3 regions of the Arthrobacter sp. efr-133-TYG-120 genome follow, and region 3 is predicted to be linked to each of the others. Evidence: predicted binding sites of a transcription regulator. Region 3 holds the regulator's gene; each other region holds the start of a gene.
What was found. Region 3 encodes Rex, which represses fermentation and respiration genes when NADH is low (regulators of the CRP and FNR family bind a similar motif). Its sites were predicted from a motif close to CTTGTGAANNNNTTCACAAG; they were not measured.
Positions count from the first base shown of each region.

Region 1: a site for Rex is predicted at 7,638-7,657, ahead of QRN51_RS17890 (glyceraldehyde-3-phosphate dehydrogenase). Genes of this name have one in related genera too.
Region 2: a site for Rex is predicted at 4,307-4,326, ahead of araB (ribulokinase). Genes of this name have one in related genera too.

Region 1 is NZ_JARVRI010000032.1:11,017-21,340, forward strand. Features, by position in the region: gene gnd (NADP-dependent phosphogluconate dehydrogenase) at 1-1,214, shown strand, start outside; gene QRN51_RS17850 (oxidoreductase) at 1,385-2,218, shown strand; gene epsC (serine O-acetyltransferase EpsC) at 2,215-2,799, opposite strand; gene cysK (cysteine synthase A) at 2,850-3,785, opposite strand; gene msrA (peptide-methionine (S)-S-oxide reductase MsrA) at 3,861-4,385, opposite strand; gene QRN51_RS17870 (Nif3-like dinuclear metal center hexameric protein) at 4,532-5,443, shown strand; gene QRN51_RS17875 (zinc ribbon domain-containing protein) at 5,554-6,291, shown strand; gene QRN51_RS17880 (YaaA family protein) at 6,363-7,127, opposite strand; RNA gene rnpB (RNase P RNA component class A) at 7,241-7,631, shown strand; gene QRN51_RS17890 (glyceraldehyde-3-phosphate dehydrogenase) at 7,876-9,372, shown strand; gene QRN51_RS17895 (hypothetical protein) at 9,458-9,667, shown strand; gene QRN51_RS17900 (HNH endonuclease family protein) at 9,800-10,324, shown strand, end outside.
Region 2 is NZ_JARVRI010000010.1:98,647-108,970, reverse strand. Features, by position in the region: gene QRN51_RS06220 (zinc-dependent alcohol dehydrogenase family protein) at 1-58, opposite strand, end outside; gene QRN51_RS06215 (glycoside hydrolase family 15 protein) at 77-1,945, opposite strand; gene QRN51_RS06210 (zinc-dependent alcohol dehydrogenase family protein) at 2,060-3,115, opposite strand; gene QRN51_RS06205 (LacI family DNA-binding transcriptional regulator) at 3,257-4,267, shown strand; gene araB (ribulokinase) at 4,371-6,095, shown strand; gene QRN51_RS06195 (L-ribulose-5-phosphate 4-epimerase) at 6,092-6,784, shown strand; gene araA (L-arabinose isomerase) at 6,819-8,339, shown strand; gene QRN51_RS06185 (hypothetical protein) at 8,415-8,609, opposite strand; gene arfA (arabinosylfuranosidase ArfA) at 8,731-10,242, opposite strand; gene QRN51_RS06175 (carbohydrate ABC transporter permease) at 10,293-10,324, opposite strand, start outside.
Region 3 is NZ_JARVRI010000017.1:130,302-140,625, reverse strand. Features, by position in the region: gene QRN51_RS12120 (3-deoxy-7-phosphoheptulonate synthase) at 177-1,319, shown strand; gene QRN51_RS12115 (helix-turn-helix domain-containing protein) at 1,478-1,690, shown strand; gene QRN51_RS12110 (30S ribosomal protein bS22) at 1,864-1,962, shown strand; gene QRN51_RS12105 (HAD family hydrolase) at 2,232-3,050, opposite strand; gene QRN51_RS12100 (glutaredoxin family protein) at 3,128-3,382, shown strand; gene QRN51_RS12095 (redox-sensing transcriptional repressor Rex) at 3,434-4,141, shown strand; gene QRN51_RS12090 (hypothetical protein) at 4,188-5,036, opposite strand; gene QRN51_RS12085 (hypothetical protein) at 5,272-5,934, opposite strand; gene QRN51_RS12080 (YceI family protein) at 6,134-6,682, opposite strand; gene QRN51_RS12075 (histidine phosphatase family protein) at 6,886-7,548, shown strand; gene QRN51_RS12070 (TlpA family protein disulfide reductase) at 7,551-8,201, shown strand; gene QRN51_RS12065 (cytochrome c biogenesis CcdA family protein) at 8,216-8,971, shown strand; gene resB (cytochrome c biogenesis protein ResB) at 8,971-10,324, shown strand, end outside.

The sequences.
Region 1 (10,324 bases), on a different contig from region 3:
AGGCCGGCAAGCCGGTTGACGCCGTCATCGACCAGCTCGTTCCCTTGCTCGAGCCCGGCGATATCGTGATCGACGCCGGCAACTCGCACTACGAGGACACCCGCCGCCGCGAATCCGCGCTGGCCGAGAAGGACCTGCACTTCGTGGGCGTCGGTGTTTCCGGCGGCGAAGAGGGCGCCCTGAACGGCCCCTCCATCATGCCCGGTGGTTCGAAGGAGTCCTACGACGCTTTGGGCCCGCTGCTCGAAAAGATCTCCGCCAAGGTTGACGGCCAGCCCTGCTGCGCCTGGATCGGCACCGACGGCGCCGGCCACTTCGTCAAGATGGTCCACAACGGCATCGAATACGCCGACATGCAGGTTATCGGCGAAGCCTTCGATCTCCTGCGCTCCGGCGCCGGCATCGAGCCGGCCGAGCAGTCCAAGATCTTCGCCGAATGGAACAAGGGCGAACTTGCTTCCTTCCTGATCGAGATCTCCGCAGAGGTCCTCGGGCACGTCGACGCCAAGACGGGCAAGCCGTTCGTCGACGTCGTCGTGGACGCTGCCGGCCAGAAGGGCACCGGCCGCTGGACGGTCATCTCCGCCCTCGAGCTCGGCTCCCCGGTTTCGGGCATCGCCGAGTCCGTCTTCGCGCGTGCCCTCTCTTCCCAGGCAGAACAGCGCAAGCTTGGCCAGGAGCTGCTCGCCGGCGAGGAAATCGCCGTCGAGGTCCCCGAGAACTTCGTCGAGGACGTGCGCCAGGCGCTGTACGCCTCCAAGCTGGTTTCCTACGCCCAGGGCCTGGACATGCTGACCTCCGCCGCAAAGGAATACGGCTGGGACCTCAAGCTCGATGAAATCGCCTCCCTGTGGCGCGGCGGCTGCATCATCCGGGCCGAGCTGCTCAAGGAGATCACCAACGCCTACGCTGCCGTGGAGAAGCCGGCCAACCTGCTGTTCGCTCCGGCCTTCACCAAGGCGATCGCCGGCGCGCTGCCGGCATGGCGCCGCGTGGTGGCAACGGCTGTCCAGCTGGGCATCCCGGTTCCGGTGTTCTCCTCCTCGCTGGCCTACTACGACGGACTTCGCCGCAAGCGCCTCGCTGCAGCAGTCATTCAGGGACAGCGCGACCTCTTCGGAGCGCACACCTACGGCCGCGTTGACGCCGAGGGTACCTTCCACACCCTGTGGGGCGAAGACAAGTCCGAGATCTCGGCAGTCGACACCCACTAGCGATTGGGGCAGGCCCTTTCGTGTCGACTCCAAGCCACGTAGGTAAAGACTGACCCTGCTGCCCCACTCGGTTCATGACAAAGGCCGGCACTTCCGCGTTACTGTGGAGGCGCCGGCCTTTGCCGTAGGCGGGTCGTGCGCATTCAACCCCGTCACACGAGGAGCAGTCCATGCCGCAACGCGTCGCATTTGTCACAGGTGCGTCAACCGGAATCGGTTTTGAAGCCGCCGTCGAGCTCAGCAAGGCGGGAATGGTCGTGTACGCGGGCGCTCGGCGGGTCGAAAAGATGGAACCGCTCAAAGCCCACGGAATCAAGGTGTTGTCCCTGGATGTCACCGAGGATGACTCGATGAAGGCCGCCGTGGATCTTGTCCTGGCAGAGCAGGGACGGATCGACGTACTGGTCAACAACGCCGGATACGGGTCCTATGGTTCCTTGGAAGAGGTGCCGCTGGATGAGGGCCGGCGCCAGTTCGAGGTCAACGTCTTCGGCCTCGCCCGGATGTCCCAGCTGGTGATTCCCGTGATGCGTGCTGCGGCTTCCGGCAGGATCATCAATGTGTCCTCGATCGGCGGCAAAATGTATGAACCCCTTGGCGCCTGGTACCACGCAACAAAATTCGCCGTCGAGGGCCTCAGCGACTCCCTGCGCCTTGAACTAAAGCCCCATGGCATCGACGTGGCAATCATTGAGCCCGCGGGCACGGACACGGAATGGGGAACCATCGCGGGGGAGAGCCTGCTGACTGTCTCGGGACACGGACCGTATCGCGGGCAGGCCGGGATCGTTGCGGCTGCTTTGGCGTCGACGTCGGGAACTGCGCTTTCGACGCGCCCGCGTATCGTGGCCCGCGCTATCGTGCACGCGGCAACGTCGGGAAGGCCCAGGACCCGATACCCGGTGGGCAGGGGAGCCTGGACCATTCTGGCCTTGCGGAGGGTGCTTCCCGACCGGGCCTTCGACACCGTTTTCTGGAACGCCTACAAACGTTTTTCCGGCTAGATCCGGTATTCGATGTAGTACTCGGCGGGGTCGACGGCGGGTTTCGTTTCGCTCTTGGCATCACGGTGCCGCCACGTTGCGGGCACACCGGTGATGATCGACTCAGGCGGTGCGTCCTTGACCACGACGGCGTTGGCGCCGATGGCACTGTCCGCGCCGATGGTGATGGGACCAAGGACCTTGGCCCCGGCTCCGATGGTGACGCGGTCTCCGATGGTGGGGTGGCGCTTGACCTTGGCCAAGGAACGGCCACCCAGCGTCACGCCGTGGTAGATCATGACGTCTTCGCCGATCTCGGCCGTCTCACCGATCACCACACCCATGCCATGGTCAATGAAGAACCTGCGGCCGATGGTAGCGCCGGGGTGGATCTCGATCCCGGTCAGGAACCGGGCAAGCTGGGAAATGAGCCGCGCCGGGAAGCGTAGCTCGGGGTTTTGCCACAATTTGTGCGTCAGGCGATGCGCCCAGATGGCATGCAGGCCGGAGTAGGCAAAAAAGTTCTCAAAGGAGCCTCGGGCCGCCGGGTCATGTGACCGGGCGGCCTCGAGGTCCTCCATAAGTCTTGCGAAGAAGCTCACAAAGACCTTTCTACAGGAAATGAAAGAAAGCGGTTGCGCGGGGTCCGCAATCAGCCGCGAATATCGTCAAAAAGCACGGTGGAGATGTAACGTTCGCCGAAGTCGGGAACGATTGCCACGATGAGCTTGTCCTTGTTCTCCGGACGCTTCGCGAGCTCCAGCGCACCCCAGACAGCCGCGCCGGCCGAGATGCCGCCCAGGATGCCTTCCTTGGTGCCGAGGGCGCGTGCGGTGGCCACGGAGTCCTCAAGGGTTGCGTCGAGGACCTCGTCGTAGACGTTGGTGTCAAGGATTTCCGGAATGAAGTTCGCGCCGAGACCCTGGATCTTGTGCGGGCCCGGGGCGCCGCCGTTCAGGATGGGGGAGTCTTTGGGCTCAACGGCCACGATCTGGATTTCGGGCTTGCGCTCCTTCAGGACCTGTCCGACGCCGGTGATGGTGCCGCCGGTGCCGACGCCGCCGACGAAGATGTCCACTCCGCCTTCGGTGTCCGCCCAGATTTCCTCGGCCGTGGTGGCGCGGTGGATTGCCGGGTTTGCCTCGTTGGCGAACTGCTGGGCCCAGATGGAGTTCTCCGTGTTAGCGACGATCTCCTGTGCCTTCTCGACGGCGCCGCGCATGCCTTCAGAGCCGGGGGTCAGCACAATCTCCGCACCGTAGGCGCGCAGCATGACGCGGCGCTCGGTGGACATGGTTTCCGGCATCGTCAGGATGACCTTGTAACCGCGTGCCGCACCGACCAGGGCCAGCGCGATGCCGGTGTTGCCCGACGTTCCTTCGACGATGGTGCCGCCCGGCTTCAGCGCACCGGACTTCTCGGCGGCGTCGACAATCGCCACGCCGATACGGTCTTTGACGCTGTTGGCGGGGTTGTAGAACTCCAGCTTCACGGCAACCGTGGCGTCCAAGCCTTCGGTGAGCCTGTTCAAGCGGACCAGGGGGGTTCCGCCGATCAGCTGGGTGACGTCGTCGTAGATCCGTGCCATGTAATCATGCCTATTCTCTGAATTCGCTGAAATAGCTACTGCTGAGGTCAGCCTAACGAGCGGTGCTACACGCTGCTACGCGCGGAGCCACGAAGAGTAATATTTCCGGGCCTTGGCGAGCTTCGGGTTGATGATGACCTGGCAATAACCTTGCTCGGGGAACTTGGCGTAGTAGTCCTGGTGGATGGACTCGGCTTCGTAGAATTCCGGCAGCCTGCTCACCTCGGTCACAATCGGCTTGGACCACAGTTCCTGGTTCCGGAGGATGGCTTCCTCGAAGAGGATCTTTTCTTCAGTGGTGGTGTAGAACATCGAGGAACGGTACTGGGTTCCGACGTCGTAGCCCTGGCGGTTGAGCGTGGTGGGATCGTGCAAGGCGAAGAACATGTCGAGGATGATGTCCGCCGGAATGATGTCCTCGTCGAAAGTCACTGCGACGACCTCTGCGTGACCCGTCATGCCGGAGCAGACGTCGTAATAGTCAGGGTTGCGGATGTGCCCGCCCGTGTAGCCGGAAACCACGGAACTGACGCCCTTGGTCTTCTGATAGACAGCGTCGAGGCACCAGAAGCAGCCTCCGCCAAGTACAAAAGTTTTCATGATCTCTTCAATGGCCGGGAGTCCTGGATGATTCCCGCACAACCTTACGGGAGTGTGACGGAGCAGATCCCGCCGGTGACAACAATCTCAAACAGTCCGATGGCCGCAAGCGCGACTTGGCCGCCGGATGCGCAAGAATGTAATGCATGGAAGCTGTGAACACCGCGGTTGCAGATACGGGATCCGGGGAAGAATCGGAGAACGGTGCAGCCGGGACGCCAGGTACCCCCACGCTCGGTCAGGTCCTCTTGGCAGTGGAGGAGCTCTGGCCGGAATCGCTTGCCGAGGAATGGGACGAGGTAGGACTGGTTGTCGGACGGCCAACCGCTACCGTCACGAAGGTCATGTTCGCCGTGGATCCGACCCTCGCCGCCATTGAAGAGGCCATTGAATGGGGCGCCGAGCTCCTCGTTACGCACCATCCGTTGCTGCTCAAGGGCGTCACCTCCGTTGCTGCCACGAGCGCCAAGGGCCTCGCCGTCCATCGGCTCATTGAGTCCGGTACCGGGCTGCTGACCGTGCACACCAACGGGGACTCCGCCGTCGGTGGCGTTTCCGATGTCCTCGCCGACGCGTTCGGGCTGGACAACGTTGTCCCGCTGGCGCCTGCGGCCCACGGCCTGCCGGAAGAGGGGATCGGCCGGGTCGGCGACTTGCCCGAACTCATGACCCTGGGAGACTTTGCCGCGCGGGTGTTCGAGATCCTGCCTTCGGTGGCCGGCGGCGTGCGGGTCGCCGGGGACAAGGACGGGCTGGTGCGCCGTGTGGCCGTTTGCGGCGGCGCCGGAGACAGCCTCTTCGACGCCGTCCGGGCCAGCCAGGCGGACATCTACGTCACCGCGGATATGCGGCACCACCCGGCGTCCGAGGCGCGCGAAGCTGCCGTTGACGGGAGGCCGTACCTTGTTGACGTATCGCATTTCGCGAGCGAGTGGCTCTGGTTGCCCGCCGCGGCCGAAGCGCTCGGCAACGTGCTCGCGGACCAGGGCCACGACGTCGAGATCCGTGTGGCAACCACCAACAGCGATCCGTGGGACTTCATTCTGACTCCCGGCTAGGCCTGGCGGGCGAGGCAGGGGAGCGCCCTAGGCGATAGAGTCGAGACAAACAGGCCCAAGGCCTGGCTGGGGCTGAATACCAACCCCGGCACGATCAAGCGGAGGTAAGCGTGGCCAAGGCAGCACCGGCGGAACAGTTGAAATTGCTCGAACTGCAGGGGTTGGATGCGAAGCTCAAATCCTTGGCGAACCGCCGCCGCACGTTGGAGACAGACCCCCGCATCACTGATCTTCAGGACGCCCTCAGTGTGGCCAACGGCGCGCTTGGAACCGCGAAACTTGCCGTCCACGACGCCGAAACAGAGCTGCGCAGGTCAGAGGCCGACGTCGAGCAAGTGGCGAGCCGCATTGCACGGGACGAAGCCAGGTTGAACAGCGGCACCGGACTTTCCAAGGACCTCGTCGCGCTGCAAAGCGACATCGCATCACTGAACAAGCGCCGTTCGGACCTTGAGGATGTCGAGCTGGAAATCCTCGAACGCCTGGACGGACTCAGGGAGCGCCAAGCGGCGCAACAGCAGATCGTCGATGATATCCAGGGGTCCTTCTCCGGGATCCGTGCCGAGCTGGACGCCGCGATCGCCGAGATTGTTTCCGAAGAGACGGATGTACGCGCCCAGAGGACCGGCTTCGCCGAAGGGCTCGACGCCGGGATGCTGGCCATCTACGAAAAGACCCTTGCCAAGCGCGGTGTGGGGGCCGCCCGGCTTTTCCACGGCAAGTCCGAAGGCTCGGGAATGACGCTCAGCCCCGGCGACCTCGCCGAGGTCAAGGCCGCGGCCGAGGACGAGATCGTGTTCTGCCCCGACTCCGGCTGCATCCTGGTGCGCTCCGCCGAGTGGAACTAACCGCCTGTTCCCCACCCAACTAGCTCGCAGTTAATGTCGTTATGAGGCGTCAAAACGACATCTAGTGCTAGTTAGTTGGGGAGGATGATGCTGAGGGTGTGCGGCTTGCGGGCGGTGCCTTCCGTCAACTCCGCCGTCCAGATTTCCGAGGCTGCCTTGAGGAGTTGTTCGGGCGTCCCCGGCGCCTTTCCTCGGCGGCTCAGCAAGTGCCGGGCCAGTTCGCCGCGTGTGTGCTTGGCGAAGTGGCTGACGACGGTGCGTTTGCCATTGGACTCGGAAAAGACGTTGACGGAGACCGTCTGCGCCGCGGGCGGAGCCCAAGCCGCCGCGTAGGTGCTGGAGCGGCAGTCCACCAGCAGCTCGCCCTCCACCAGCGAGGCGAGGGCCTCGGTGAGCTGCGGCTTCCAGAACGACGCGAGGCGCCCGACGTCGGGCAGTGCCGTTCCCATGGACAAGCGGTAGGCGGGCACGCGGTCGCCGAAACCGATGGCGCCCCACAGGGCGGACACCACAAGGATCGACTCCACCGCCTTGCGGCGCTGTGCCGGCGTCAGGGTCTTGTAGCCAAGCGCGTCGTAGAGGACACCGGAATACACCTGATGGGCAGGGGCGGCGGGTTCGGCGTGGAGCCGGGTATTGCGTTCGACGTCGTCCCTCAAGGACGCGCCCACCCCCAGCAAGGCGAGGGCGTCCTCGTGCGCGCTGACCAGGCCCAGCGCGTCGAGCACTTTGGCCCGGTAGCTGTTGAGTTCCGGAAAGCTCAGGGACTCCCATTCGACGGCGGAGCCCTTCTCAGCGGGGGTCTTGCCTTCGGAGGGCGGCAGCAGAATCAGCACCAGTCGATATTAGCTGTATTGCCAGTAATACGGGCGCCAGCTGCCTAGCGGTACCTTCCGGCAGTGCCGTCCGGAAATGCGCAGGGCCCGACGCCGGTAGACTGTAGGGCGGATGGGTTGACTAGGCGGCCGCGCGCCACGTGAGTGGCTCGAGGAACGTCCGGGCTCCACAGGGCAGGGTGGTGGGTAACGCCCACTCGGGGTAACCCGCAGGCCAGTGCCACAGAGAACAGACCGCCCGCGTCTGCTTGTGCCAGCACAGGCAGGCAGCAGGTAAGGGTGAAACGGTGGTGTAAGAGACCACCAGCTCCCTGGGTGACCAGGGAGGCTAGGTAAACCCCACCCGGAGCAAGGCCAGACAGGGCACGATCGAGGGCTGCTCGCCCGAGTGTCCGGGTAGGCCGCTGGAGGGCGTCGGCAACGGCGTTCGTAGATGGATGGTCGCCACTCCTTCGCCGGCAACGGCAGGGAGGACAGAACCCGGCGTATCGGTCAACCCATCCCTTCGCCTATGTGAGTGATTTCACGCGTTCCGGCGGCCAAGTCGTCCCGTGCCAGACCTTAGAATGGACAGTGAACGTAGAAGTTCCACCGCCGGTTCTGCGTTCGCAGCCGGCGGTTTTTCTTTGCAGCGTTCAAGGTGTCCGGGCAGACCGAAGTCCCGCCGATGCCAGTGCCGCAGGATTACTCCGGGCGGCCGCCATCTACGTACGAGGACGTATGTAGCTGACCCTAGGAAGGTAGTTCTGTGAGCCAGTCATCAGATTCTTGTCTTGATACGTGGATGGGCCGCGAAGCGCTGGCCGAGGCCATGATTCCGGTGATCGGCCGGCTGTACCGTGAGAACAACGTGGTGACGAGCATCCACGGGCGCAGCTTGATCAACAAGTCGTCGATGAACATCCTGAAAGCCCACCGTTTCGCGCGCCGGATGAGCAAGGACGAACTCCGTCTCGAAGAGACCGCGCCGCTGCTGAACATCCTGGCCGAACTTGACCTCGGGGCCGCTGCGATCGATATCGCCCGCCTGAACGAGAAGTACAAGGCCGAGGCCGCGGGCACGCCCCTGGAAGACTTCCTCCGCGCCGAGCTTGCCGAGGTTGTCGGGCGCCGCGGCGCGGACGACCGGACCAGCACCGACGTCGTGCTTTACGGTTTCGGCCGCATCGGCCGCCTGCTGGCCCGCCTCCTGATCGAAAAGGCCGGCGGCGGCCACGGCCTGCGCCTGCGTGCGATTGTGGTCCGCAAGGGCGCCGAGAACGACCTCGTCAAGCGCGCCAGCCTGCTGCGTCGCGACTCGGTGCACGGTTCCTTTGAGGGCACTATCCGCGTGGACGAGGCCGCCAACACGATCACGGCCAACGGCGTCCAGATCCAGGTCATCTACTCGGACAACCCCTCCACCGTCGACTACACGGCCTACGGCATCAAGGATGCCCTGGTGGTGGACAACACGGGCCGCTGGCGCGACGCCGAAGGCCTCTCCCAGCACCTGCAGAGCAAGGGTGTCGCACGCGTGCTGCTCACGGCTCCGGGCAAGGGCGAGCTGAAGAACATCGTCCACGGCATCAACCACTCCTCCATCGAGGACTCGGACACGATCGTCACCGCGGCTTCCTGCACCACGAACGCCATCACCCCGGTGCTCAAGGCCCTCAACGACAAGTTCGGCGTCATCCACGGCCACGTGGAAACCGTGCACTCGTTCACGAACGACCAGAACCTGATCGACAACTTCCACAAGGGTGACCGCCGCGGCCGCTCGGCCGCCCTGAACATGGTCATCACCGAAACGGGTGCGGCCAAGGCTGTGGCGAAGGCCCTTCCGGAACTGCAGGGCAAGCTGACCGGCAACGCGATCCGCGTTCCCACCCCGGACGTGTCCATGGCCATCCTGAACCTGAACCTTGAAAAGGGAACCACGAAGGACGAGGTCAACAACTACCTTCGTGAAATGTCCCTGCACTCGGAGCTGCGCAAGCAGATCGACTTCATCGACTCACCCGAGGTCGTCTCCACGGACTTCGTGGGCTCCCGCCGTGCAGGCATCGTGGACGGCCTCGCCACGATCGCCACCGACAAGCACCTCGTGGTCTATGTCTGGTACGACAACGAATTCGGCTACTCCTGCCAGGTCGTCCGCGTCATGGAAGAAATGGCCGGCGTGAACCCGCCGTCGTTCCCGGCACGCGGCGTCGCGGTGAACCTTGAACCCAAGGCAACGTTGGAGCCCGCCGGCGTCTAGCGGCCTAGGCCGAGGCCAGGAAAGACACAGGGTATTCCCGGCTGATGCGCTGGTATCAGCCGGGAAACCTGACCAGAATGGACGCATGGAAAGCGAAAAGATTCTGGAACACGAAACAACCCTTGAACACGCACTGGACGTAGCGCGCGCCAATCTCAAGGAAGCCCAGCGGCTTCTCGACGAAGCCAAGGCCGCACATGCAGCGGGTGACATCTCCGAGGAGCGGGTCATCCAATTGGGGTCGCTTCTCGAGCTGGCCGCCGAAGACCTGAAGCGTGTCACCAGGGAGCAGTAAGCCGCCCCTGCAGCTTGCGCTGTGATTGTTCCGACACTGTGACTTGTCCTCCACACTGTGGATATCAGCGTCGGCGAACAGCGCCTGAACTAGTCTCAAGGGACGTATTCCTGCCCGAAAGGACGCAATCCCTTGAGCACCACTTGGGCCGCCTATCGACGTGCCCGCCGCCACTCCCGGCAGGCCTGGGTACTGGTGATTCTCATCATCGCGGGTGGGCTTGCCGGCGTCGGGTGGTTCTTCACCGACGGCCAGTTCTCAGTGGGACAGGGCCCGGTCAACGGGCCAACGGAAGCTCCGGTCTTCGACCCGGAGTGGATGAAGCCGGTGGAAGCTGTTCAGTCGGTGCCCCTCGGTTCGGCGGTTGATGCCCTGGAGGGACTTCCCGTGAAGGGGCGCGCCGCCAAGGACAACTACGACCGCAATGAATTCGGCCAGGCGTGGCTCGACGTCGACCGGAACGGCTGCGATACCAGGAACGACATCCTGAGGCGGGATCTTACGGCAGCGGAGTTCACGGCAGGCTCGAAATGCAGGATCGCGTCCGGGGAACTGCGTGAGCCGTACATCGGCGAAGACATCCATTTCCGCAGGGGCTCCGAAAGCAGCTCAGCCGTACAGATCGACCATGTGGTGGCTCTCGGGGACGCCTGGCAG
Region 2 (10,324 bases), on a different contig from region 3:
CCCAGACAAGCGGCCCGGATTCAATCGGAGCTGGTTCCCGGACCCACCACGCACGCATCGGCTTCGCCCCTCGCCGCTAGCCCTGATTCCGCGTGGTAGCGCCAGCCTTTGCGGCCCGCCGCTCCGCTTTCAGCAGGCGCAGGCCGCTGGCCAGCACGCCCACATGGCTGAACGCCTGCGGGAAGTTGCCGAGGAACTCTCCGGTGTCCGGGTGGATCTGCTCCGGTAGCAGCCCCAGTGAATTCGCACGGCTGCAGAGGGACTCATAGAGTTCATGGGCTTCATCCACGCGCCCTTGTCCTGCCAGGTTGTCCACCAGCCAGAAGCTGCAGAGGAGGAACGCCCCTTCGTTTCCGGGCAGACCGTCGGGAGAAACCGATGGCAGGTAGCGGAACAAAAGTCCGTTGCCGGCGTCGAGCTCCGCCGCGATCGCTTTCGTCGTGGAAACCATCCGGGGATCGTCGAAATCAATGACGTTGCGGACGGGAAGGGTCAAGAGCGACGCGTCGAGACCGCCGTTGCCACCTAGGTTCTCGGTAAAGGTGCGCCGCCGGGGATCCCATGATTGTGTCAGGGCAGCCTGCCGGATTTGACGGGCAGTGGCCTCCCACCGGCGTTTGGGATAGGGAAGCCCGTCCCTGCGCGCGATCTGGATGGCGCGGTCGATCGCGACGTAACATAACGCCGCCGAGTAGGTGAAGGGCCTGCTCTTGTCCCGGATTTCCCAAGGCCCCGAGTCGGGAACCCTCCAGCTCCTGATGGCCATTTCCACAATGGGTACCAATGCGGCCCAGAGCCGCTCATCCACTCGCTTGCCGCTGCCCGACCACTGGTAGGCGATATCGACGATTTCACCGTACACATCGTGCTGGAGTTGGTGGCGGGCGCCGTTTCCCCACCGGACCGGGGCCGAGCCGCGGTATCCGCGCAAGTGCGGGTCCTCGACCTCATCGGGCGGCTGGGAACCGTCCAGGGCGTACATGACGTGCGGGGCACCGTCCCGCTCGACGTTGGTCAGGACCCAGGCAAGGAAGACGTCCGCATCACTGGGATCGCCAATGCGCCTGAACACATAGTTGGAGAACGAGGCGTCGCGCACCCATGTGTACCGGTAATCCCAATTCCGGGACGTTCCCGGCCACTCCGGCAACGAAGAGGTAGCGGCGGCCAAGATGGCCCCCGTCTCGGCGTGGTCCAGCATCTTCAGCGTCAGGGCCGAACGCTTCATCAACTCCGCCTGGGAGCCTTCGCAATCCAGGTTTGATGCCCACCGGCGCCACGCATACACGGTCTGGTCAATGAGCTTCTTGCTCTCCGGATGCTGACGGAGCCGGAACCGCCCGGACCAGTGCAGGACCATGGTCAGGGTCTCTCCCGCGCGAAGCGTCAACTCGGCGGACAGGCCACGGCCGTCGGGGATGAGTTCAACGGAAGACCATAGGTAGACCTCGTGGACTCCGTCCTGCCGCCAATCAAACCTCCAGCCGGTAGCCAGGGTGTCAAAAGTGACACCGGTCTTCGGTATCAGGCTGATGCGCAGCGGGACGTCGCCGCCCACGGCTCGAGCGTGCCGCAGGAGTTCGGAACGGCCGGCCGGCACCGGCTCCGACAAGTCGGCACCCGCACGCAACGTCAGCCCGTCCGTCACCTGCAGCACGCCACGATCGGACACAAGGGACGTGACCAGCACGCAGGAATCCTCGGTGTAGCGCTGGGAGGATGCCAGGGTGCGAACAGGAGCTATTTCAAAACGGCCGCCTGATTCCGCGTCGAGGATCCCGGCAAGGAACGGTGGACTGTCGAATTCCGGCAAGCAAAGCCAGGTAATGGCGCCGTCCCGTCCCACCAAAGCGCAGGTGGACCCGTCTCCAATGAGTCCGTGATCCTCGATGGGCAAATACCCGTCCTGGTTAACCACCGGGCGCGCAGGGGCACCAGTGATCATTTTGTTCGCTCCTTTGGGTTCAGGCGAGGCTTCCTATATGGATTCTCTCGCCGTTCCCGCGTGCACGCCACAGTCCACCTATCCCGCAAGAAGCTGCGGGTTCCGCCCATGGCCTCAGGGAGTGAGCAGGACCTTGATGGAGCGCCGTTCGTCCATGGCGCGGTAGGCCTCGGGCGCTTCCTCGAGCGGCATCACGGTGTCGAAGACCCTGCCCGGGTTGATCTTTCCGTCAAGCACGTCGGCGAGCAGTTCCGGGATGTAGGTGCGGGCCGGGGCCATGCCGCCGGCAATCGAAATGTTCGTGTCGAACAAGTAGCGCAAGGGGGCCTCAGCTCCGCCTGTCGGGACACCGACAAAGCCGAGGGCGCCGCCCGGGCGGACACTGTGCAGTGCCTGTTCCATGGACTCCTTGGTCCCGACGCACTCCAACACGGAGTCGGCCAAAACGCCTCCCAGCAATTCGCGGACCTTGGCTACGCCATCTTCGCCACGTTCAGCGACGATGTCTGTTGCGCCGAATTCAAGGGCAATAGCCTGGCGGTCGGCATGCCGCGACATCGCGATGATTCGTTCTGCTCCGAGCCGCTTTGCTGCGAGCACGCCGCAGAGCCCGACTGCGCCGTCGCCGACGACGACGACGGTCCTGCCGGGGCCGACCTTCGCCGCGAGGGCGGCGTGGTGGCCGGTGGCCATCACATCCGAGAGCGTCAGCAAGCTCGCGCGGAGGGCGTCGTCGGGTTCCGTGATGCCGGGAACCTTGACGAGCGTGGACTCGGCGAGCGGCACGCGCACGGCCTGGCCTTGGCCGCCGTCGATCGCGTGACCGCTGTCATCCTTGCCGCCCCAACCTGCCAAATGATCGCAGGCAACTGTGACGCCGTTCAAGCATTGCGGGCAGGCCCCGCAGCTGACCACGAACGGAGCGATCACGAAATCGCCGGGCGCCAGGGCGGTGACGTCGTCGCCAATGCTTTCCACCGTGCCGATGAATTCATGTCCGATGGCCGAAGGCTGGTGGGTGGGCTTTACGCCGCGGTAGGGCCAAAGGTCCGATCCGCAGACGCAGGAGGCAGTGACTTTGACGACGACGTCGGTGGGCAGCTGGACCGTCGGGTAGTTACGGTCTTCAACGCGGATGTCGCCGGGACCGTGGATGATGGTGGCGCGCATGGGGCTCCTCAAATGGTGGTTGTTGGGCTTGAATCGAGTCTATCCCCGGCATGCCCGTGGTCTTGTACTGGCCGGTAGCTCAGCGTGGACTCGCTGCGGTCCTGTTCGTCGCTTGGCCTCCAGGTCACGCAGAATAGCTCCATGACAAAAAGCAGCGGGCGCTTACCACGGCTTGAAGACGTAGCGGAATTGGCGGGAGTCTCGCACCAGACCGTTTCACGGGTGATCAATGATCACCCCAACGTCAGCAAGGGCACCCGGGAGCGTGTCGAGGCCGCCATCGCCGAGCTGGGATACCGGCGCAATACTGCTGCGCGGAGCCTGGTCACCCGCCGTTCCCAGACCATCGGGGTCCTGGCCAGCGAGCTGGCGCAGTACGGCCCGGCGAACACCCTGCTGGGCGTCGAGCAGGCTGCGAGGGATGCCGGCTATTTCGTCAGCATCGCAGCCTTGAGGGCGGTCAACCGGGAGGCGATCCTTGATGCGGTCCGGCATTTCCTGGACCAGTCCGTGGACGGAATCGTGGTGATCGTTCCCCATTCGGACACCCTGCTGGCGTTGGCGGAAGTGAAGGCCGGGGTTCCCGTAGTGGCCGTGGGGTCGCTGGGCGACGCGTCGGTCGGCGGAGCCATGGTGGACCAGAAGCGCGGCGCGGAATTGGCCGTGAGGCATCTGGTGGAGCAGGGGCACCGCCGGATCGGGCACGTGGCCGGCCCGCAGGACTGGATCGACGGCGTCGCCCGGGCCGAAGGGTGGAGCGAGGCCTTGCAGGCGGCTGGCCTTCAGGACGATTTGCTGGTGGTGGGGGACTGGAGCGCCGGCAGCGGTTATGACATTGGCAGGAAGCTTGCCGGCGAAAGGACCGCCACGGCGCTTTTTGTGGGAAATGACCAGATGGCCCTGGGCCTGCTGCGTGCGTTCAACGAAGCCGGTGTCCGGGTGCCCGAGGATGTTTCGGTGGTGGGTTTCGACGACCAGCCCGAATCAGGCTATTTCACGCCGCCTTTGACCACGGTACGCCAGGACTTCGAAGAGCTCGGGCGGCGCTGCATGGACCTCATGCTGAGCGGTATCGAGGGCGGGGAAAGCGTCGGCGCCACGGTGGTGGAGCCAGAGTTGGTGGTGCGCCAAAGTACGTCGGCTCCCGCCTGATCGTATTCATGTTCATGTGGGAAGGACGGCTTGACGTGAATTTTGTTAGCGCTCACAATGGAACCAATCCGCAAGGCTGCGGGCTGGCTTATTGGAGGACTTCATGGACGTCACAGCGGACGGCAACGAACATTACGTCATCGGCGTGGACTACGGCACGCTTTCCGGCAGGGCCGTGGTGGTGCGGGTCAGGGATGGCAAGGAACTGGGAAGCGGAGTGTTTGAGTACCCCCACGCGGTCATCACGGAGGCCTTGCCGGCCGATCTGGCGGGCGAGCCTGCTGGCCCGGCTGTCCGCCTTCCCGGCGAATGGGCGCTGCAGGTGCCGCAAGACTACCGCGACGTGTTGCGCCACGCGGTTCCCGCAGCGGTGCGCGACGCCGGGATCGATCCGGCCGCCGTCGTCGGGATTGCCACGGACTTCACGGCGTGCACGATGGTGCCGGTGAAGGCTGACGGCACTCCACTGAACGAGCTGACCGCCTTCGCCCGCAGGCCGCATGCGTATGTGAAGTTGTGGCGCCACCATGCGGCCCAGGAGCAGGCGGACCGCATCAATGCACTCGCCGCCGAGCGGGGCGAGGCCTGGCTGCCGCGCTACGGCGGGCTCATTTCCTCGGAATGGGAGTTCGCCAAGGGACTCCAGCTCCTGGAGGAGGACCCGGGCGCGTATGCGGCGATGGACCACTGGGTGGAAGCCGCCGACTGGATCGTCTGGCAACTGTGCGGGAACTACGTGCGGAATGCCTGCACCGCTGGGTACAAGGGCATCTACCAGGACGGCGCCTACCCGTCCGGGGAATTCCTGGCCTCCCTGAACCCGGGCTTCAAGGACTTCGTCGACACCAAACTGGCCCACACCATTGGCCGCCTGGGTGACGCCGCGGGTTACCTGACTGCCGAAGCCGCCGGCTGGACCGGCCTCCCGGCCGGGATCGCCGTCGCGGTCGGGAATGTTGACGCCCACGTCACCGCGCCCGCCGCGCGGGCCGTGGAACCGGGACAGCTCGTCGCGATCATGGGCACCTCCACGTGCCACGTCATGAACGGCTCCGAGCTTCGTGAGGTGCCGGGCATGTGCGGAGTGGTCGACGGCGGGATCGTGGACGGGCTCTGGGGTTACGAGGCCGGCCAGTCCGGGGTGGGCGACATCTTCGGCTGGTTCACCAAGTACGGCGTGCCGCCCGAATATCATGCAGCTGCCGAAGCCGCGGGCCTGGGCATCCACGAATACCTCACCGAACTCGCCTCCACCCAGGAGATCGGTGAACACGGACTCATATCCCTGGACTGGCACTCGGGGAACCGGTCCGTCCTGGTGGACCACGAACTCTCCGGAGTGATCGTGGGCCAGACCTTGGCAACCCGCCCGGAAGACATCTACCGGGCGCTGCTGGAGGCCACGGCCTTCGGCACCCGCACCATTGTGGATGCCTTCCGGGACGCGGGGGTGCCGGTGAAGGAATTCATCGTGGCTGGAGGGCTGCTGAAAAACACGCTATTGATGCAGATCTACGCCGATATCACGGGGCTGCCCCTCTCCACGATCGGCTCCACCCAGGGTCCCGCGCTGGGTTCGGCGATCCACGCCGCCGTCGCTGCGGGGGAGTACCAGGACATCCGGGAAGCTGCGGCTGCCATGGGATCCGAGCCCGGCGCCGTCTACACCCCGATCCCGGAAAATGTCGCCGCCTACGAGGAATTGTTCCGCGAATACCGGACCCTGCATGACTACTTCGGCCGCGGAGCGAACGAGGTCATGCACCGGCTCAAGAAGATCCAGCGGAACGCGAGCAAAACGCTCCTCACCGCGGGGGTCTCCGCATGAGCGCCCTGCTGGACACCATTGCCACGATCCGCCGCGAGGTCTGCGCGCTGCACGCCGAACTGACCCGGTACGAGCTGGTGGTCTGGACCGCGGGCAATGTCTCCGCCCGCGTCCCGGGGCATGACTTGATGGTCATCAAGCCGTCCGGGGTCTCCTACGATGCGCTGACGCCCGAACTCATGGTGGTCACGGACCTCCACGGGGTTCCCGTGGCCGGCGATGGCGACGGGGCGTGGGGCAATCCGGACCTTTCGCCGTCGTCGGACACCGCAGCGCACGCCTACGTCTACCGGAACATGCCCGACGTCGGCGGGGTCGTCCACACGCACTCCACCTACGCGACGGCGTGGGCTGCGCGCGGGGAGCCTATCCCGTGCGTACTGACCATGATGGGCGACGAATTCGGCGGCACCATCCCGGTGGGCCCGTTCGCGCTGATCGGGGACGACTCGATCGGCCGCGGGATCGTGGACACGCTGCGGGCGTCCCATTCACCGGCTGTCCTGATGCAGAACCACGGACCGTTCACTATCGGCAAGGACGCCCGCTCCGCCGTCAAGGCTGCCGTGATGTGCGAGGAAGTGGCCCGCACGGTCCACATTTCCCGGCAGCTCGGTGAACCGCTGCCCATCGACGCCGGCCAGATCGAGTCCCTCTACAGCCGCTACCAGAACGTCTACGGCCGCTGACGCGCGCCACCCACGAACCTCCAAGGAGAAACGCATGCCCATCGCCCACAACACGTCCCTCGAACACTACGAAGTGTGGTTCCTCACCGGCAGCCAGCACCTTTACGGCGAGGACGTCCTCAAGCAGGTCGCCGCGCAGTCCCAGGAGATCGCCGCAGCACTGAACGCGTCCTCCGATGTTCCGGTCAAGCTGGTCTGGAAGCCCGTGCTGACGGACGCGGACGCGATCCGCCGCACCGCTCTGGAAGCGAACTCGGACGACGCCGTGATCGGCGTGACCGCGTGGATGCACACGTTCAGCCCGGCCAAGATGTGGATCCAGGGACTGGACCTGCTCCGCAAGCCGCTCCTGCACCTGCACACCCAGGCGAACGTGGCCCTGCCTTGGGCGGACATCGACTTCGACTTCATGAACCTGAACCAGGCAGCCCACGGCGACCGCGAATTCGGGTACATCCAGTCCCGCCTCGGCGTGCCGCGGAAGACCGTCGTCGGGCACGTCTCCAACCCCGAGGTCACGCGCCAGGTGGGCGCGTGGCAACGCGCCTCCGCCGGCTGGGCCGCGGTGCGCACCCTCAAGCTGACCCGCTTCGGGGACAACATGCGCAACGTTGCCGTCACAGAAGGGGACAAGACCGAAGCCGAGCTGCGCTTCGGCGTCTCGGTCAACACGTGGTCCGTCAACGAACTCGCCGACGCCGTGCACGGCGCGCCGGAGTACGACGTCGACGCCCTCGTCGCGGAGTACGAGCGCCTCTACGAGGTGGCGCCGGAGCTGCGTGCCGGCGGTGCCCGGCACGAGTCGCTGCGCTACAGCGCCCGGATCGAACTGGGTCTGCGGTCCTTCCTGGAGGCGAACGGCTCCGCCGCATTCACGACGTCGTTCGAGGACCTGGGCGCGTTGCGCCAGCTTCCCGGCATGGCCGTGCAGCGGCTCATGGCCGACGGCTACGGCTTCGGTGCCGAGGGCGACTGGAAGACCGCGATCCTGGTCCGGGCTGCGAAGGTCATGGGCGCCGGACTGCCCGGTGGCGCCTCGCTCATGGAGGACTACACCTATCACCTGACGCCGGGGGAGGAGAAGATCCTCGGCGCGCACATGCTCGAGGTCTGCCCCTCCCTGACCGCAGCCAAGCCGCGCGTGGAGATCCACCCGCTGGGCATCGGCGGCAAGGAAGATCCCGTCCGCATGGTCTTCGACACCGATGCGGGGCCCGGCGTCGTGGTCGCGCTCTCGGACATGCGCGACCGGTTCCGCCTCGTCGCGAACGCCGTCGACGTCGTCGACCTCGAGGAACCGCTCCCCAACCTCCCGGTCGCGCGTGCACTGTGGGAGCCGAAGCCCGACTTCGCCACCTCCGCCGCCGCGTGGCTCACCGCAGGCGCCGCGCACCACACCGTGCTCTCCACCCAGGTGGGCATGGACGTGTTCGAGGACTTCGCCGAAATCGCCCGCACCGAACTGCTCACCATCGACGACGGCACCACCATCAAACAGTTCAAGAAGGAACTCGCGTGGAACGCCGCCTACTACAAACTCGCCGGCGGGCTGTGAACGGCGAGGGCTTTTAACAAGAAGAAGCCCGGGCTAACGGCGCGTTGCCGTTAACCCGGGTTTTTCCGTATCTCTTTATTCGTGGAACTTCTCACGCGCCTCGCGCTGTTGGCGTTCGAGCTTGGCTTCCGCTTCGGTCCTCCGCTGGCCGACGATGCGCATCTGGTGGGTGGTCGGGTGTTCGTATTCCTCCACGAAAGCGCCCTTTTCCCTCGGAAGGTAATGGCCGGGAGCCGGGGACGCGAGCTTTTGGTCTTCGTTTTCGCTCATGTCAAAATCGTCCCACCGGGCGGCGGCGGGCAAAAGGGGTTCGGCCCATAGTGCCGCAAGTGGAAGCGACATCCCGGTCTTCGGACCGGGAAGTCGCTTGCCTTCTCACGAATTCACAAAGTCAGCCGAGGTTCAGGGCCGTCCAGGAGACGGGTGGCAGGGTGATTTCGACGACGCCGTCACGTACTACGGCACTCTTATTCGGGTGCAGCCCGACGCGGTTCGGATCGTTGAGCGTGTTCTTGGCGTATACATCCGCGTCCGAGAGCGTCTGCGCATCCAGGACGATCGCGCTGTCAAGAGCCGTGAGGTCGATGGTGACCGTTGCCTCTTCAGTCCGTGATCGGTTGACCAGGAAGACCGACGTCGCAGCGGCGTCCGCGTCGTAGGTCGCGACCGCGTCGATGAGCGGGACGGCACCGTAAGCGTCAGTGCTGTACTTGTCCGCATCCAGCCTCACGTCCAGGGCGACGCCCTTGGCCAGTTTGGAGGTCAACGCGAACGGGAAGAACGTGGTCTGTTTCCACGCGGGACCGCCGGGTTCGGTCATGATGGGAGCGATCACGTTGACGAGCTGCGCCAGGGAGGCGGACGTGACACGGTCGGCGTGCTTAAGCAGTGAGATCAGGAGGTTGCCGAAGACGACGGCGTCGGCTACTGAGTACGTGTCCTCAAGCAGTCGCGGCGCCTTGGGCCAGTTGTCCAGCCCTTCGATTTTGTCCACGTTATGGAACCGTTCGAGGTACCACACATTCCATTCGTCGAAGGAAATGTTGATGGTTTTGGCGCTCCCGTTGACAGCTTTGACGTGGTCCGCCGTCGCCACAACGGATTCAATGAAGTGGTCCATGTCGGTGGCGGAAGCAAGGAACGAGTCCAGGTCACCGTTCTTTTCTTCGTAGTAGGCGTGGCAGGAGATGTAATCAACGTCCTCGTAGGCGTGGGTGAGTACCACGCGCTCCCATTCTCCGAAGGTGGGCATATGGGCGCTCGATGAGCCGCAGACCACAAGTTCAACGGAAGGATCAAGCTGGCGCATTGCCTTCGCGGTCTGCGATGCGATTTTGCCGTAGTCGTCGGCAGAGCGATGGCCCAACTGCCACGGGCCATCCATCTCATTGCCGAGGCACCACATTTTGACGCCAAAGGGCTCCACCCGGCCATGAGCGGCCCGGCGGTCCGACAACTCCGTCCCGGAGCGGATGTTGGAGTACTCCAACAAGTCCAAAGCTTCCAGCGTGCCCCGGGTGCCGAGGTTGACGGCCAGCATGAGTTCGCTGCCCACCTTCTCAAGCCAGGTGCTGAACTCGTGCATGCCGATCTCGTTGGTTTCGGTGGAGTGCCACGCGAGGTCGAGGCGGTGGGGGCGCTGTTCCTTGGGCCCAACGCTGTCCTCCCAGCGGAACCCGGAGACGAAGTTGCCGCCCGGATAGCGGATGGTGGAAACACCGAGTTCTTTGACGAGCTCGATCACGTCAGTGCGGAAACCGTCGGCGTCGGCGCTGGGGTGACCGGGTTCGTAGATGCCGTCGTAGACACAGCGTCCAAGGTGTTCAACAAACGAACCGAAGAGGCGGGGATTGACTGCGCCCACTGCGAATTGTGGGTCGATCGTAAGGCGTGCGGAAACCATGGTCTGCTTTCGGTGAGAAGGAGCGGGAAATGAAGAGGTGCTTCAAGGGGCTATTTGAGGCTGCCGAGTGACAGGCCGCCCT
Region 3 (10,324 bases):
GCTATGACTAAGCGTTGGTATGCGTATTTTTCGTTGGCTCTGGAGGGGCCCGCGTCTAACTGACACGCATCCAACTTTCCTTCAGAGCCAACCGGGCAGAGATCATTCTCTGCCCTTCGCCATTTCCAGGCGGGCTCTGAGTAGGGTCCGCTCCTCTCCGGAACAGGACCCCTTTCATGACCAGCATCGCCGCAGAGCCCACCACACTAAATGCCGACGTCGAAAATCCCGGCGCGCAGTCGACGTCGAACCTGCGCGTCAGCCGCTTCGAGCCGCTCCCCACGCCGCAGGAAATCAGCGCGGAACTGCCGCTGGACGCTAAGGCCTCCGCCGTCGTCGAGCGCGGACGCGACGGAGTCCGCGCCATCATGGACGGCGTGGACGATCGCCTCCTGGTGATCGTGGGACCGTGCTCCATCCACGATCCGAAGGCCGGCCTGGAATACGCGCGCAGGCTGGTCAGCCAGGCGGAGAAGCACAAGGAAGACCTGCTCATCGTCATGCGGGCCTACTTCGAGAAGCCGCGCACCACGGTCGGCTGGAAGGGCCTCATCAACGATCCCCACTTGGACGGCAGCCACGACATCGCGGCCGGACTCCGTGCTGCCCGTGGATTCCTCCAGCAAGTCACGGCCCTGGGCCTGCCGACGGCCACCGAGTTCCTGGAACCCATCAGCCCGCAATACATGGCCGACCTCGTGGCGTGGGGCGCCATCGGTGCGCGGACCACCGAGAGCCAGATCCACCGCCAGCTCGCCTCCGGACTGTCCATGCCGATCGGTTTCAAGAACGGGACCGACGGCGACCTCCAAGTCGCGATCGATGCCTGCGGCGCCTCTGCGGCACCCCAGGCGTTCCTGGGGATCGACGGCGAGGGCCGCGCCGCCCTCGTGGCGACCTCGGGCAACCCGGACACCCATGTGATCCTGCGCGGCGGCCGCAAGGGACCGAACTACGCCGCGGACCAGGTTGCCGCTGCCTCGGAGAAGCTCTCGGCAAAGGGCTTGAACCCGCGGCTCATCGTTGACGCGAGCCATGCCAACAGCGGCAAGAGCCACCACCGCCAGGCCGAAGTCGCCTTGGAGATCGGCGCGCAGTTGGAAGATGACGTTGCTTCGCCGATCGCCGGCGTCATGCTGGAGAGCTTCCTTGTCGGTGGGGCGCAGAACCTGGATGTGGAGCGGCAGTCGGCCGGCGAACAAGAGCTGGTGTACGGCCAGAGCGTCACCGACGCCTGCATGGAATGGGACGTCACGGTGTCCGTCCTGAACCAGTTGGCGGCCTCGGCCCGAAAGCGTCGGATAGCTGCTTCCAACTAAGTGAAACCTAGTCTCCACTTGGACGAAAGACTTTCACTTTGGTACCAGCAGCCTCTAGAGTATCTAGCACATGGTTGTTTGATGGCTCAGCATCGGCACACCAGGTAATGAATGCTGGGGTTCGCCGCTAACCGCTGAGAGCAAAGGAATATGGAGAAATGTCCGCAGAGACTAACTTCTCGAACGCGCGTTTCATGACAGTGGCTGAAGTTGCCGAAGTCCTCCGGGTTTCCAAAATGACCGTGTACCGTCTGGTCCACTCGGGAGAATTGCCGGCCGTCCGATTTGGACGATCATTCCGGGTCCCCGAAGATGCCGTGAGCCAGTACCTCAAGGGCGCGGTCGTCGACGGACACTCAGAGACGGCTTGAGCCCCGCTTGGTCCCCTCAAGGGCCAGCGGTCATTGGGTGCCCCCGATAAGCGGTACCCTGTTAAGGAACGTTTTACGTCATTGTAAGAATCTGTCAGTTGTAAAGTCTGTTGCTCAGTTCAAGGACCTCACCCAGCAGACAGAATCTCAATCTAGTTTGGTAAGGAACTTACGTGGGTTCAGTTATTAAGAAGCGCCGCAAGCGTATGGCCAAGAAGAAGCACCGCAAACTGCTTCGCAAGACCCGCCACCAGCGTCGCAATAAGAAGTAGAGATACTTCCTACAGCGTGAATGCCCGTTGCCTCTCAAGGCGGCGGGCATTTTTGCGTCCGTCCCCGGTGACGCTCGCTCACATATGTCGGCCGTTTCGACAACGCTCGCTCAGGTATGTGGGCACATGCCGGAACTGCGGTCGTCACATCATGTGAGCGAGGGTTGCCGGGGAGGCGGGTATATATGAGCGAGGGTTGCCGGGGAGGCGGGTATATGTGAGCGAGGGTTGCCGGGGAGGCGGGTATATGTGAGCGAGGGTTGCTGGGGTTAGGCCCTCGGGCTGCGGAACTTGGAGAAGCCCCGCCACAAGCCGTAGACGGCGCCTCCGACGGTCGCGGCCTTGAGGCCGAGCGTGGCTGCCCGGCGGCCGGAACGGAAGTCGTAAACAGGCCAGTTGTTCTCCCGCGCGTGGCGGCGAAGCCCGGCGTCGGGATTGATGCACACGGGGTGGCCCACCAACGTGAGCAGCGGGATATCGTTATGCGAATCGCTGTACGCCCAGCAGCGCTTCAGGTCCAGGCCTTCTTCGTCCGCTACGCGCTGCACGGCCACGGCCTTGGCTGGCCCGTGGAGGATCTCGCCCACCAACCGGCCGGTGTAAGCGCCATCTTCAACCTCACCCACGGTACCCAGGGCGCCGGTCAGGCCGAGCCGCGTGGAAATGACGGTGGCAACTTCGATGGGCGTGGCGGTGACGAGCCAGACCTTCCGGCCAACACGCAGGTGCTGTTCCGCCAGGGCCTTGGTACCGGGCCAGATCCGCGACTCGATCATCTCGTCATAGACCTCTTCGCCCAGCTCCTTGATATCGGACACCTTGATACCGGCCGCGAGGATCAGCGCGGAATCCCGGACGGAATGGACGTCCTCCATCTTTTCGCCCCGGAGCACGAACTTGAACTGCTTCCAGGCAAAGCCCGCGGCTTGGGAGAGCGTGAAGGCCCTGCGTTCATACATCTTCCGGGCAACGTGGAAGAGGCTGGCACCCTTCATGAGGGTGTTGTCGACGTCGAAGAATGCGGCTTCGCCGTGTTGCTGCGTTGCAGCCGGCGCGGTGGCCACAACGGCGTTCTTCTCGACGGGCATGCCTCGAGTCTAGTCAATCGTCCGGCCCCCTGCCGTTCGCGACTGCCGTGACGACGCTGAAGCGATACCGTTGAACCATGCCAAATCCCGACGTCGTACTCCTCACCAAAGTTGACTGCCACCTTTGCGCCGCGGCGCGGGACGCCGTCGAACGCGTGACCTCAAGCCTTGGGCTCACGTGGACCGAACAGTCAATCGACACTGACCCGGCACTGCGCGAGCGCTACGCCGAGGAGATCCCGGTGGTATTCGTGGACGGAATCCAGCGGGATTTCTGGAAAATCGATGAGGCACGATTGGTGCGGGTCCTGAAGAAGGCCATCGCCGCCTGAACATGCGTGCAGAGCTTTGTTGGCAATAGAGTGGGAAAACAAAGCGACGCAATGGAGAAGAACGTGACTGCGCTGGAACCGTCCGCCGAGGCTGTACCCGGGGACAAGGAGTCTGCCGCGAAGCAGATACCGCCCGCGGCTGTGGCCCGGATGACGCTTTACTTGCGCGCTCTGAACTCCCTGCTCGGTGAAGGCGTGGAACGGGTTTCCTCCGAGGCGTTGGCCGAAGCGTCCGGAGTCAGTTCGTCCACCTTGCGCAAAGACCTCTCCTACGTCGGCTCCTACGGAACGCGTGGCGTCGGGTACGAGGTCCAATACCTGAGCCGGCATATCGCGGCGGCGCTCGGCCTGACCCACGACTGGAAAGTGGCCATTGTGGGCGCCGGCAACCTGGGCAAGGCCTTGGCACGATACGGCGGCTTCGAGTCGCGCGGTTTCGACGTGGTGGCGATCCTCGACGCCGATCCCATGATTATCGGGAACGAGGTCGGCTGGCTGCGGGTCAGCGACGCCGCCAATCTTGAAACGGTCCTTCAGCGGACCGGAACCAACATGGTTGTCCTGGCCCTCCCGGCCGCGGTGGCACAAGGCGTCTGCGACCGCGTGATCAGCGCGGGTATCCGCAGCATCCTCAGCTTTGCCCCGGTGCTGCTGCAAGTTCCTCCGTACGTGAATCTGCGCAAAGTGGACATGGCCACTGAGCTCCAGATCCTGGCGTATCACGCACAACGGGCACAGACCCCGGGCCAGGCCATTTAGGCCGGACCGGGTCTGCACCCGTTGTTTTGGTTTTAGCGTCTAGCGCCTAGCGGCCGTACGGCGCCTGGCCGTAAGGGTTCGCGAACGGCTGGGCTTTCCGGAAGTACGGCGCCGAGGCCGGCAAATAGAGCATCACGATCGCGGCGATGCCCAAGAGGATGGTGATGAGCTGGGCCACTCCGTAAAGCAGGCCGAAAGTGAATGATCCACCAAACAGGCCAACGAGCGAGATTGCGGCGAAGACGGTTCCTAGGATCCGGGCCCAGTTCTTGCCCTTACGGACAGGGAAAGCAACAAGTGCGTAGAGGCCCAAAGATATGAGGCCGCCGATGAGTGCCCCAATGACTACGGCGCCTTGCATGCTCTGCATTGCGCCGGCGGGCAGCGCCTGACCCTGCCGGGCAGCGGACTGTTCCATCATCGCGGTGAAGGTGTCGCCGCCGGTGAAGGCAAGGATCAGTGCGCTGATGAATGAGAGCACACCCGCGCCGACAATCATCAGGAATGCCGTGTTGACCAGCTGCGGGACTCCGGACGTCGCAGCGGGCTGCTGGCTCGGCCAAGTGACGGGGCCGCCCTGCCCGTACTGCGGGACGGAAGGCTGGCCGTACTGCGGAGCCTGCTGCCCGTACTGTGGAGGCTGCTGGCCGTACTGCGGAGCCTGCTGGCCGTACTGCGGCACGGAAGGCTGGCCGTATTGCGGCTGCTGGGGTGCCTGTTGGCCGTACTGCGGTGTCTGCTGGCCGTACTGAGGCGCGGAAGGCTGGCCATACTGCGGAGTTTGCTGGCCGTATTGCGGCTGCTGACCCTGCTGAGGTGTTTGCTGGCCGTATTTCGGCTCCTCAGGGGTGGGATTCTCGTCCGGAGTGGACGGCGGGTACGGAGGGGTGCTCATGGCATTCCTTTGCGTGTCGACTGCAGATACGGCTGCCGGGTGCAACGTGCCCCGCCCCCAGCTCGGCTTAATTCCACCGTACCCCGACGGCACAGCGCTGGTGATGATTCACGGGAAGAATTCTCGCTGAACAAGCTTCGGCGGAGCTCCCGTGAATCCTGCATGGACAAACGGAAGGCCGCGGGGTCCTTTCGGGACCGGCCGCGGCCTTCAGCCATGGGTGCTGCGTTGGTGGTTATACGAAGTGCTTCCTGGACTCCGGAAGCCACATCAAGACCGCAGCCGCGACGGCTACCGCCGATCCGATGAAGTTGAGGTTAAGGGTAACCACCTGGACCAGAAGGGAAATCACCGCGAAGGCTCCGAGGATGGTCAGGACAAGTCGCGCCCAGCGGGAGCCCTCTTTGAGCCGAATGGCAATGAAGAGGTAGAGGGCTGCGAACACCAGGCTGAAAATCAGGCCCACGATGCCAGGGCCCACCATCATCTCGCCGAAGAGGCCGCGCATCGTGAAGATGTTGAGGAAGCTGGCAACAATACCCAGGGCGGCAGCCGCGACCCACAACCAGTAGGAGATGGTTAGCTGCTGCGGGACTCCGGTGGTGTCCCGAAAGCGCTGCGCGATGTTGTTGAAGTCGAGTCCAAAAGTGTTCCGCGCGGGGGCCGCGTAGCCGAGCCCTGCCGGCGGCGCGGTATTCGGACCCGCTGGCATGCCATAGGCGGGTTGGCCTTGCTGCTGGTATCCGGGGGCGGGCTGCTGGTAAGAGGGAGGCGCTTGGTAAGAAGGAGGTGCTTGGTATCCCTGCGGAGGCTGGTAACCCGCAGGAGGGACATTGCCGGGCTGCGGTGGCTGGGCTCCGGGCTGCTGAGGCTGAGGAGCTTCGTTTGGGTTACTCATGGCATCACTTTAGACCTGAGGTTTAAGGATTCATAGGAAATTCTTGGCTAATTCGCCGCTAAGTATCGGCTTTTACCCGAACAATAGGCGGGTGACACCGCGAGCAAAAAATGGCGCCTCCTGGGCTGCGCACGCGATCGTGTGCAGCCCCGAAGGCGCCATTCAGTCCGTTAGCCCGGGGGATTGGGAACCTGGTGGATTAGGCGGCAGGTGCGATGAAGGCCAGTTCGAGGTTAATGACAACCTTGTCGCTGACCAGGACGCCACCGGCCTCGAGCACTGCGTTCCAGGTCAGGCCGAAGTCCTTGCGGCTGATGGTGGTCTCACCGGAAACGCCTGCGCGGGTGTTGCCGAACGGGTCAACGGCTACGCCGTTGAACTCGGTTTCGATGGTGACCTCTTTGGAGACGCCCTTGATGGTCAGATCGCCCACGAGGTCGAAGCTGTCGCCGTTGGCCTTGACGTGGCGGGAGACGAAAGTGATTTCCGGGAACTTCTCCACATCGAAGAAGTCCTCGCCCTTGACGTGGCCGTCGCGGTTGGCGTCGCCGGAGTCGAAGCTGGCGGTCTGGATGCTTGCGGCGACCTTGGAGTCGGCCAGGCTGCCGCCAAGTTCAAGGGTGGCTTCTGCCTCGGTGAACTGGCCGCGGACCTTGCTGATGCCTGCGTGGCGGACGGTGAAGCCGATCTCGCTGTGCGAGTTGTCGAGGGTCCAGACGCCGGTGGTGACGTTTGCGGGAAGAGTCATGGGGTTCTCCTTGGGAAGGTGTGATCGTAGCTTCATCGGTCGTTCGGCCGTACTTAGTTGAAGTGTCAACCGAACCTTGTGTCAAGTATAAACATGCAAATGCATCTTTTATTCCACCTTCAGGGAACATTCTGAAGAAACTTTCAGTTCTACGAAACGTAGAAGATTTCAGATCGCCCGCCTTCTTTGAGAAACTGGTAAACATGCCCCAAGCAACTGTCCATCTGCTCCGCCATGGCGAGGTCTACAATCCCGACGGCATTCTGTACGGCAGACTGCCCGAATTTCACCTCTCCGAACGCGGCCGCGAGATGGCCAAGATGCTCGCGGACCACTTCGCTGCCCGCGTCGCGCAGGGGGCGAACATCGTCTACCTTGTCGCCTCGCCGTTGACCCGCGCGCAGGAAACCGCCCTTCCCACTTCCCAGGCGTTGGACCTCCAGATCCACACGGAACCGCGGATCATCGAGGCGGAGAACCACTTCGAAGGGCTCAAGGCCAACATCTCCGAATTCATCAAGCCCAAGCATTGGCGTGAGTACCGCAACCCCTTGCGTCCGTCCTGGGGCGAGTCGTACCAGGACCAGGTCGCCCGGATGCGTGCCGCCGTCGAGGACGCCCGGCTGAAGGCAATCGAACTCGGCGGCGATGGCGCCGAAGCCATCCTCGTCAGCCACCAGCTTCCCATCTACGCCACGCGCCTCAGCGCGGAGGGCCGGCCCCTGTGGCACGATCCGCGCAAACGCGAGTGCACGCTGACGTCGCTGACTTCCCTGGTGTTCGACGGCGGCAAGGTTGCGCGGGTGGAGTACAGCGAACCCGCCGCCGTGCTGCTGCCCGGTGCCGCGAAGACGCCCGGAGCATGACCATGGACCGCGATACCACCAGCCGCAAGACCAGCGGCCAGAAAATCAACGCAGCCTTGACCTCACGCCGCAGCTTCCTCGCTGTCGGTGGTGTGGCACTCTCTGCATTGACCATGGGCTTGTCCGCCTGTGCCCAGGAAGACGCCCTGGCCCAGCAAGCCAAAGCCGGCGACAACAAGAACTACGTCGCCGGGGACGGCTCGGTGACGGAATTCGCCAAAGCCGACCGTAAGGCCGCCGTCGGGATCAAGGGCACGTTGTTCGACGGAACTGCCGTGACTCCGCAGGACCTGGTCGGCAAGGTGACCGTCCTCAACTTCTGGTTCGCCGCGTGCGCGCCGTGCCGGGTTGAAGCGCCGATTCTTGAGGAACTGCACCAGGAGTTCAAGAGCAAAGGTGTCCAGTTCTACGGTGTGAACCTCCGGGACGAGAAGGCTACGGCCGACGCCTTCGACCAGACGTTCAAGCTCACGTACCCCAGCTTCAATGACAAAGACGGCGCAGTGCTCCTGTCTGTCTCCGGCATTGTGCCCCCGGGTGCGGTGCCCACCACGCTCGTCCTGGACAAAGAAGGCAAGGTTGCCGCCCGCGTCCTGGGCGAGATCGAGAAGAGCACCCTCAAGGCCCTCATCACCACCGCGGTTGCCGAGTAGGTGGCCCGGACAGCGTGAACAGCCCTTTCGCCGAGACCATCCTGAGTGGTTCCTTGCTGCTGGCCATCCCCGTGGCCCTGCTGGCCGGACTCGTGTCCTTCCTGTCGCCATGCGTCCTGCCGCTGGTGCCTGGCTACCTTGGCTACGTGACCGGGCTGAGCGGCGTCGACCTCCAGAAGCAAAAGCGCGGACGCATGCTCGCGGGAATCGGCCTGTTCGTCCTCGGATTCTCCGCGATTTTCGTCCTGCTCGGTGGCGCGTTCGGCCAATTGGGGACCCTCATCACCGGCCCGCAGAACGCGTGGATCACGCAATTGCTGGGCGTGCTGGTGATCATCATGGGCGTTGTGTTCCTAGGCGGCTTCGGGTGGTTGCAGCGTGACGCCAAAATCCATGCCAAGCCGCCAGCCGGTCTGTGGGGTGCTCCTTTGTTGGGCATCACGTTCGGACTCGGCTGGGCCCCCTGTATTGGCCCCACCTATTCCGCAGTTCAGCTGCTGAGCCTTTCCGGGGGATCGTCCGCGGCGAAGGGGGCGCTCCTGGCGTTTGTCTATAGTCTTGGCCTTGGCATTCCCTTCCTTTTGATAGCCCTCGCAGTCCGCCGGGGGATGGGTGTCATGTCCTTCTTCCGCAAGCATCGCCTCGCGATCCAGCGGATGGGCGGGGGCATCCTGATCCTCTTGGGAATCCTGATGGCCACGGGAGTGTGGGGCGCCTGGGTTACCGGGCTGCAGTACTGGTTCCAAACCGATGTGAAGTTGCCGATCTGATGAGCGAGCCCGTGCAAGGTAAAACGAAGTCCAACAAGTCCGCCAGCGAATCCGTGGAAGCTGACAACGCCGCTGACAACGCCTCTGGCAGCGCAGCTGGCAAGGCCGCCGGCAAGGCGATTGACAAGGCCAAGGCCGAGGCGGCACTGCCGGTCCTGGGGATCGTAGGCATGCTGCGATGGGCCTGGACCCAGCTGACCAGCATGCGTACGGCGCTGTTCCTGCTGCTGCTCCTGGCAGTCGCGGCTGTTCCCGGCTCGCTGTTCCCGCAGCGCCCGGCCAACCCTTCGATCGTGACGCAGTACATCAGCGACCACCCGGACTACGGCAAGCTCCTGGACTCCGTGCAGCTCTACGACGTGTACTCCTCTGCCTGGTTCTCGGCGATCTACATCTTGCTGTTCATCTCCCTGATCGGCTGCGTCACGCCACGGGCCATCGCCCACTACAAGGCAATGCGCTCCCAGCCGCCGCGGACCCCGAAGCGTCTCTCCCGCCTCCCGGAGTACGGCACGCTTGTGCTGCCCGCCGACGCCGGGATCCCGGCGTCGAAGGCTATCTCGGACGCCGCTGCGGTCCTGAAGAAGCGCGGCTACCGCGTGGAGGTGCGCGACGTCGACGCCGCCATGCCGTCCTTGGGTGCCGAGCGCGGCTTCCTCAAGGAAGTGGGAAACCTCGTGTTCCACGCTTCGCTGATCGGAGTGCTGGTTTCGGTGGCGGTCGGCGGCCTGTTCGGCTACAGCGGCCAGCGCATCCTGGTGGAAGGCGACACGTTCGTGAACACCTTGGTGGGCTACGACCAATTCAGCCCCGGCACCAACTTCCAGAGCAGCTGGCTGCAGCCGTACTCCATCCAGCTGAACAAGTTCGACGTCAAGTTCGACCGTGAATCGTCGGCACACTTCGGCCAGCCCATCGACTTCACGGCGGACGTCACCACCAAGGACACCCCGGACGCGCCCGCCAAGAAGCAGGTCCTCAAGGTCAACGATCCCGTGTCCCTTGGCGATACGAGCATTTACCTGACGGGCAACGGCTACGCTCCCGTGGTCACGGTCCGGGACGGCGCCGGCAACGTCGCGATGCAGGGGCCTGTCGTGGCCAAGCTGCAGGGTGACAACTACTACTCCTCGGTGGTCATCAAGGTTCCCGATGCCAAGCCCGATCAGCTCGGCTTCGCGGGATTCTTCCTGCCGACGGCCATGGTGACGGACAAGGGTGTCGCCTACAGCGGCGATCCCGAACTCTTCAACCCGCAGTTGAACCTCAACTCGTACTACGGCGACCTCGGCCTGAACAAGGGCGCCCCGCAGAACGTCTTCGAGCTCGATGTAGCCAAGCTGACCCCGCTCA